One region of the Mesorhizobium delmotii genome, then DNA from elsewhere that is predicted to be linked to it. Evidence: predicted binding sites of a transcription regulator. Region 1 holds the regulator's gene; the other holds the start of a gene.

Region 1 (3,828 bases):
GGAGCGTCCAAGGTCCAGACCGTATTCCATCACGTCCTGCCGCTGGCGATGCCGGGTATCATGACCGGCACCATCCTCGGAATGGCGCATGCGCTGGGCGAAACCGCGCCGTTGCTGATGATCGGCATGGTCGCCTTCATCGTCGACATTCCCGGCGGCTTCACCGATCCCGCGACGATCCTGCCGGTGCAGATATTCATGTGGGCGGATTTCCCGGAAGCTGGATTCCAGCAGAAGACTTCGGCGGCGATTTTGATTTTGCTGCTGTTTTTGGTCATCATGAACGCCATCGCGGTGATACTGCGCAGGCGCTTCGAGCGGCGCTGGTAAGGAGTAGAGGATATGAACATCATGACGGAAGCCGGCGTCGAGCAGAAACTGAGCAGCGGAACCAATGCCCCTTCGATCAAGATGAAGGGCGAAAAGGTCTCTGTTCATTACGGCGAGAAGCGAGCTCTGTTCGACGTGGATATCGATGTCCGCGAGAACCAGGTGACGGCGTTGATCGGCCCATCGGGCTGTGGCAAGTCGACCTTCCTGCGGTGCCTGAACCGAATGAACGACACCATCGATATCGCGCGGGTGAGCGGCAAGATCACGCTCGACGGCGAGGATGTCTACGACCCGAAGATCGATGTCGTCGAGCTGCGAGCCCGCGTCGGCATGGTATTCCAGAAGCCGAACCCGTTTCCGAAGTCGATCTATGAAAACGTCGCCTACGGTCCGCGCATTCACGGCCTGGCCAGGAGCAAGGCCGAGCTGGACGGCATCGTTGAATCGAGCCTGAAGAAGGCCGGCCTGTTCAACGAGGTCAAGGATCGCCTGCTCGAGTCGGGTACCGGTCTCTCCGGCGGACAGCAGCAGCGCCTGTGCATCGCGCGCGCCATCGCCGTATCGCCGGAAGTGATCCTGATGGACGAGCCCTGTTCGGCGCTCGATCCGATCGCCACCGCCCGCGTCGAGGAACTGATTGACGAACTGCGCCAGAACTACACGATCGTCATCGTCACCCATTCGATGCAGCAGGCAGCGCGCGTGTCGCAACGCACGGCGATGTTCCATCTCGGCTATCTGGTCGAGGAGGGCGCGACCGACAAGATGTTCACCAACCCCGACGACAAGCGCACCCAGGACTACATCACCGGCCGGTTCGGCTGAGCGGTCCGGCGGCGAATTTCGAACACGAGGACAGTATCATGGGTGAACACACCGTCGCATCTTTCGACGAGGAACTGGAGCACATCGACAGGCTGATCCGCGATATGGACGAGCTCGCCGCCGCGATGGTCGCAGCCTCGATCCGCGCGTTGCTTGCATCAGACAATGCGATGGCGCAGCGCGTCGTCTCGGACGACGCCATCATGGATGCGCGGCAGCGCGAACTCGACGATAGTGCGATCACGCTGATCGCCAAGCGGCAGCCGATGGCGCAAGATCTGCGCGCCGTGGTTGGCGCAATCCGCATGGCCGGCGATCTCGAGCGCATCGGCGACCTGGCCAAGAACATAGCCAAGCGGGTCAGCGCAGTCGGGCAGAGCGCCACGCCGCGTAATCTCTCGCACGGTATCGACGCGATGGCGGATCTCGTTCTTGTGCAGCTCCGCGGCGTGGTCGAGCACTATGTGTCGCGCAATGCCGGCGCGTTGAAAGAACTGCGCGCCGACGACCAGAAGATCGACGTGAAATATACGGCGGTTTTTCGCGAACTCCTGACCTACATGATGGAGGATCCGCGCAACATCACCGCCTGCACGCATCTTCTGTTCTGCGCCAAGAATCTCGAGCGTATCGGCGATCACGTCACCAACATCGCCGAAAACGCCTACTATGTCGTGACCGGGCAGCAATTGCCGGCGGATCGCCCGAAGCTCGACGAAACGACGATGTCGGCGCCGGCGACATGACGGGGGTGACCGGTCGATGATCGCGCCACGCATCATGGTGGTGGAGGACGAAGAGCCGCTGGGCGTCCTCCTCCGCTACAATCTGGAATCCGAAGGCTATCAGGTCGAGGTGGTGACGCGCGGCGACGAGGCCGAAATCCGGCTGCAGGAAAACGTGCCCGATCTTCTGGTGCTCGACTGGATGGTGCCGGCGGTTTCCGGCATCGAGCTTTGCCGACGCCTTCGGATGCGCCCCGAAACCGAGCGGCTGCCGATCATCATGCTGACCGCACGCGGCGAGGAGAGCGACCGGGTGCGCGGCCTCTCGACAGGGGCCGACGACTACCTGGTCAAGCCGTTCTCGACACCGGAATTCATGGCCAGGATCAAGGCGCTGCTGCGCCGCGCCAAGCCCGAAGTGCTGTCCAGCGTGCTGAAGGTCGGCGACATCATGCTCGATCGCGAATCGCACAGGGTCTATCGCAAGAAGAGCGAGATCCGGCTCGGGCCAACCGAGTTCCGGCTGCTCGAATTCATGATGCGGCACCCGGGTCGGGTCTTCTCGCGCAGCCAGTTGCTAGACAATGTCTGGGGCGAGACGATCTACATCGACGAGCGCACGGTGGACGTCCATGTCGGACGGTTGCGCAAGGCGGTCAACAATGGTCGCATGCCCGATGTCATCCGCACCATCCGCGGCGCGGGCTATGCGATCAGGGAAGACTAGCTGATATTCAGGTGATGCCGGCCTGCGACCGGCGATTTCCTGCGATTCCGGTACGTACCCAAAAGTACGCTCCGTTCCGGTTCTCGGAACTCACGCAGTCTGGTCGGCTCGCGCCCGTCTTCGAGCCGGCGCGGCCTGACCTGAATCTCAACACATCCCCAAGTTGCAATCCGCCGTTGTTCCTTGCCTTTCGGAGTCAGGCCACGTGCTTCCTGATCATGCCGGACTTCCCTTGTATGCCCGGCGCGAAAATCTCCTGGTCGACGAAGCTCAGCGCCCGCAAGGCGCAGCCTTCGCGGATCAGCGGCAGCTCGTTCGTCTCGGTGTCGAAGGAAATCGAACCCGAATGATGGCCGCCGGCGGTCTGGGCGATGGCCTCGCGCAGGGCCGGCTCGATCAGGTCGAAGGCGGCAGCGTTGGCGCCGACCATGGCGACCGGCGCCGGATCGATCAGCGCGAACAGGCTGCCGAGCCCGAAGCCGAGCGCTTCGCCGGCCTTGCGGTAGGCTTCGCGCTCCGGTCCGTCCGCCTGGCGCGCCCGGGCCGCCAGTGCCCGCATCTCGGCGTCGCTGACATCGGCGACCGGCTCTGCGTTCTCGCTCAATTGCCTTGCGTTGCGCCAGATGGCGTAGTTGCCGGCATAGGCCTCGACGCAGCCGCGCCGCCCGCAGCGACAAAGCGCGCCGCCCGGCCGATGAATCATGTGGCCGAATTCGCCGCCCGAGGAATGGGTGCCGGTGAACAGTTCGCCCTTCAGCACCAGCCCCATACCGATGCCGTGCGAGAGCAGGATGGCGATGAAATCGTCGCGGTAGCGATCCGGCTCGCGCCAGCGCAGCGCCACGGCCATCATGTTGCAGTCGTTCTCCATGATGGCCGGGATGCCGAACTCGCGTTCCAGAATGTCGGCGAAGGCGATGTTAGTCTGCGGCGTGATCGGCGACCACAACATGGCGCGCGCATGCGAATCGGTGATGCCCTGGATCGCCAGCGCGATGCGGGCGACGCTTTGGACGTCGAGGTCGGGGTCTTCGATCCGGCGCCGCACGATGGCGACACATTCGTCGATCAGCTCGTCGCGCGACATGGTCAGCGTGTCCAGCCGGCGTTGTTCCTCGGCGACCACCTGTCCGGCATAATCGATGACAGCGACCGACAGGAAATTCAGCGACAACACGACCGCCAATACCGCAGCGGCTTCCGGATTGAGGCTGAGGC
Region 2 (3,828 bases), on a different contig from region 1:
TGAAGGCATTGAGCGCCACCGAATAGATGCGCTTCACCTTGGCCAGGTCGCCGATCTGGTTGTCGCGTTCGAGGATGTAGAGCTTGCCGTCATGCGCGGTGATCTCCGACAGCCCCATCCAGCCAGCTTCGGTCGCTTCGAGCGGGTAACGCACCGCCGACCATTCCTTGGCCTTCGGCTTGTAGGCCAAAAGCTTGACCTGGCCCTTGGGATCGTCGGCCCATTCGCGTTGTACGGCCATCACCAGCGTCAGGTCGTCGCCTTCGCCGATGGTGGTGATGCCTTCGAGACCGAAGCGGGTCTGGTGAGCGAGCAATTCCGTCGGGAAGCCGATTTCCTGCTCGATCTCGCCCTTGTCGCTGACGCGCAGGATGGCGTGCGGGACGAGCTTTGCCGGATCGCCTTCATTGGCCAGCCAGAAGCCGCCTTCACCGTCGGCGACGATGCCTTCGATGTCGAGCTTCTGTGCAGGATGGCCGCCACGCGTGACGATGGTCTTGCCGGTGATCAGCGCCGGCGTCTGCGTGGCATCGATCTCGAAGATCGAGGGCGCGTTGGCGTAGAATGAGTCCGAGGCAGCGAACAGCTTGCCGGCAGTGTCGCCGGCCGCGAGCGCCGAAAGCGCGCCCCAGCCGAGCGGCGTGCCGTCTGCCGTGGGCTTTGCCGTGATCATCGGGTAAGTGGCGGGGCCTTCGGAGCGCTCGTAGATCATCACGTGCGAGCGGGCGAGCCCGTCCTCGACCAGGTCGGCCTCGTTGGCGGTGACCAGGAGATTGCGCGACGGGATCGCGACCAGGCCTTCCGGACCGATGCCGGACGGCAGGATCTGGACAAACCGAGGCTCCGCACCCGTGTCCTTGTAGACGCCGACAACCGAGCCACGCTCCGAAGCGACGAAGATCAGCCTGTCCTCGCCGAACGTGCCGGTCTCGAGACCTTCCGGCTCGACGCCCTTCTTGTTGCGGTCGTCGGGATAATGGCCGGCATTGGCGACCTCGTACTCGAAGGACGGACCGGATTCGTAGAGAACCTCGCCCTTCTTGCTGAAGATTGTGAAGCCGCGCGAGCCGCCCTTGTAGTCGCCTTCGTTGGCGACGACGAGACGGTCATTGTCGAGCCATTTTACGGCGTCGGGTTCGCGCGCGACGTCTTCGATTTTGCCGTCGAACGACAAGGCGCCGTTCTTCTTGGTGTCGATCTTGTCCAGCGTGGCGGAGCCTGCGGAGAAGTGGGTGACGATCGCGCCGGTTTCGGCGTTGACGATGGCGATGTGGTTGTTTTCCTGCAGCGTGACCGCGATCTCGCCGTCCTCGTTGAAGGCGACGAATTCCGGCTCCGGATCTTCCGCCGCGACTTTGGCAATGCCCGCCAGGTTGACCGTCTTCATCGTCGCGCAATCAGGCTGGCCTTCGGCAAGCGTGAAAATCCTAAGGTCGCCCGCAGGCATCTGCGGAATTTCTCCGTCGTTCATCTCCTCGTCGCGCTCGTTCTCGATGGCGATGGCCAAAAACTTGCCGTCCTTGCTGAACGCCAGTGAGTCCGGTTGGCCGCCGAGGTCGCAGGTGCTTTCGATCGCCTTGGAGGCAAGGTCGATGACGGTGAGGTTGCCCGAAGGCTTGGCTTTGCTCTGAGACGTGTTGACGCCGGCCAGCACCTTGCGGCCGATGACCACGACCGAGGTCGGCTCGCCTGATATCTTGACGATGCCGCCGGCCTTGGGCGCCTTGGGATCGGCGATGTCGATAAAGCCGACCGCACCGAGCGGGCTATCGGAATAAACCAGCGTCATGCCGTCTTCGCTCGCCGTGATGATCTCGGACGAAGTCGGCGTGGTCTTCTCGACGTCGGCCGGGAGGTTTCCGGCGACTGCGAAGCTCGCGACCCGGTTGAACATCATGTCGGCATGGGCCGGCAGCGAAACCGAGGCAGCAAGCGCTGCCGTCAGGACGAAAAGCGCGGAATGGCGGGGCACGGGTGGCGTCTCCTGTTCGAATGGAAGCCACCTGATTTGCGGGAACCACATTTCAAAGCGATGACGGATCGATGACACTTCCGCGACAGGCGGTCAGGGTCCGTCGATATTCACCTCATGCTGGCCTGCAAATGGCGGCTTTCTGCGGCCGCGATCAGCACCTCCGGGCGCAAGCAGCAAGAAGTTCCACCTCCGGACCGGTTCCCCTACTCCGCCTCGGCCACCATCTGCCTCCCACCAACCCAGTTCCGCCAGGCTCTCTCGTCGCCGTGGAACACGTTGAGGTCGATGCGGCCCCTCACCCCGTGCGACAGGCCGGAGCCGGAATACTGCCAGAACACCCATTTGCGGCCGGGATAGACCTTTGACGGGTGCTGTGCCACCGCGCGCAGCCAGAATGGATAGTCCAGAAATGCGCCTCTGAGATTATCGCGGTAGAAATCGGGCGCGGTGTAGATGATCGGCCGCTGGCCGTAGTGGCGCTCGAGCTTGTCCATGAAGACCTGCATCTTCTCCAGCACCTTTTGCCGCGACGGCCGCCGCTTGCAGCTGGATTCGCCGTTCCACTCGACATCGATCACCGGCGGCAAGGCGCCCTCGACCCTCGGCACGTTGCGGATGAACCAGTCGGCCTGCTCGCCGGCGGTGCGGCACCAGTAGAAGAAATGGTAGGCGCCGCGCTTGAGGCCGGCGGCGTCGGCATTGCGCCAGTTCTTCCTGAACATCGGGTCGAGATGATCGCCGCCGTCGGTCGCCTTGATGTAGGCGAAGTTCGCGCCCTGCGCGCGCAGCTTCGCCCAGTTCACATTGCCCTGCCAGCGCGAGACGTCGACGCCGTGAACGGCGAGGTGCCTGGGCGATGCCCTGCCGAAATTGATCGGCTTGGCGTCACGGAAACGATAGCGCTGGACCGGCTCGGCGAGTATCGGTGCTGCCCGTGCCAGCCGCTTCGGCGCCACCAGGGCAATCGGCTCGACGGGTGGTTCAATGCTTTCGGCAGGCTCCGGAGTGGCCATCGCCACAGTCTGCTCCGTCGCCTCCTCCTGCGCAAAGTCGGGTTCGGCATCGGCAGCGCCGACCGACGCCACCGGCGCGGGCGGCCGCACAACCGAGCTGGTCGTCTCGCTGGACGGCACTTGCAGCGCGTCGACGCCGGACGTGGATGTGCAGCCGGCAAGGCAAAGTGACGCGATCGAGAAGATGACGACGCCTGATAACCGCATCTGGACCTGTACGCAGAACACAACAGACCGAGGGCAAGACAACGCCGCCGGACAAACCAGTCCGGATTACTAACGAGAAATTACCAACAAAGTTTGAATCAAATTGTTAGGGCAGAGGGGCTGGGCAAACAGAATACATGGCGGGCTCGCTAATCACCGTAGCGGTGAGAGCCTGGAAACGCCGCAGGAGGGCGCGAAGGATCGCCGACGCCTGCAGGCCCGCTGCCTAGCCGCACAACCATAGCTTGTGGCAGCTCTCGGCTACTATATGAGCGGGCGGGATGGAGCGGTCGGTGCCGAGGCGATCGGAGTTGGGGCGATCGGTGACGGGATTGACCGACGCATCATCATCCCGACGAACCTTTTCTTCAAGCAGCGAGCGAAGCTCGGCCGGCTGCACGCGGTCACGCTCCATCACCAGCTTGACCATCGGATCGCTCAAAAGCTCATCCAGGGTGTTGATTCTGTCGTTCATCCGTCGCCTCCTTCGACTGCCTACCCGCAAGCAATAGATAGGCGGCAATGATGGCTCGCCAATGACGTTTTGCCGACTATCTCGTGTCCTGGACGAAAAAATCTGGGCACGCCCTGTGCTTGAGTTCGCCTGTACTTCGGTTCGCCTGTGCTTCAGTT

What was found. The regulator PhoB, encoded in region 1, activates phosphate uptake and scavenging genes when phosphate is short. The targets are predictions, from matches to a motif close to TGTCATNNANCTGTCAT.
Region 2: BQ8482_RS24515 (esterase-like activity of phytase family protein) is a predicted target of PhoB. The motif match lies at 2,033-2,049, and genes of this name have one in related genera.

The regions. Positions count from the first base shown of each region.
Region 1 is NZ_FUIG01000043.1:141,855-145,682, forward strand. Features, by position in the region: gene pstA (phosphate ABC transporter permease PstA) at 1-330, shown strand, start outside; gene pstB (phosphate ABC transporter ATP-binding protein PstB) at 343-1,158, shown strand; gene phoU (phosphate signaling complex protein PhoU) at 1,197-1,904, shown strand; gene phoB (phosphate regulon transcriptional regulator PhoB) at 1,921-2,610, shown strand; gene BQ8482_RS26205 (ROK family protein) at 2,807-3,828, opposite strand, start outside.
Region 2 is NZ_FUIG01000042.1:42,710-46,537, forward strand. Features, by position in the region: gene BQ8482_RS24515 (esterase-like activity of phytase family protein) at 1-1,972, opposite strand, end outside; gene BQ8482_RS24520 (glycoside hydrolase family 25 protein) at 2,179-3,195, opposite strand; gene BQ8482_RS24525 (hypothetical protein) at 3,422-3,670, opposite strand.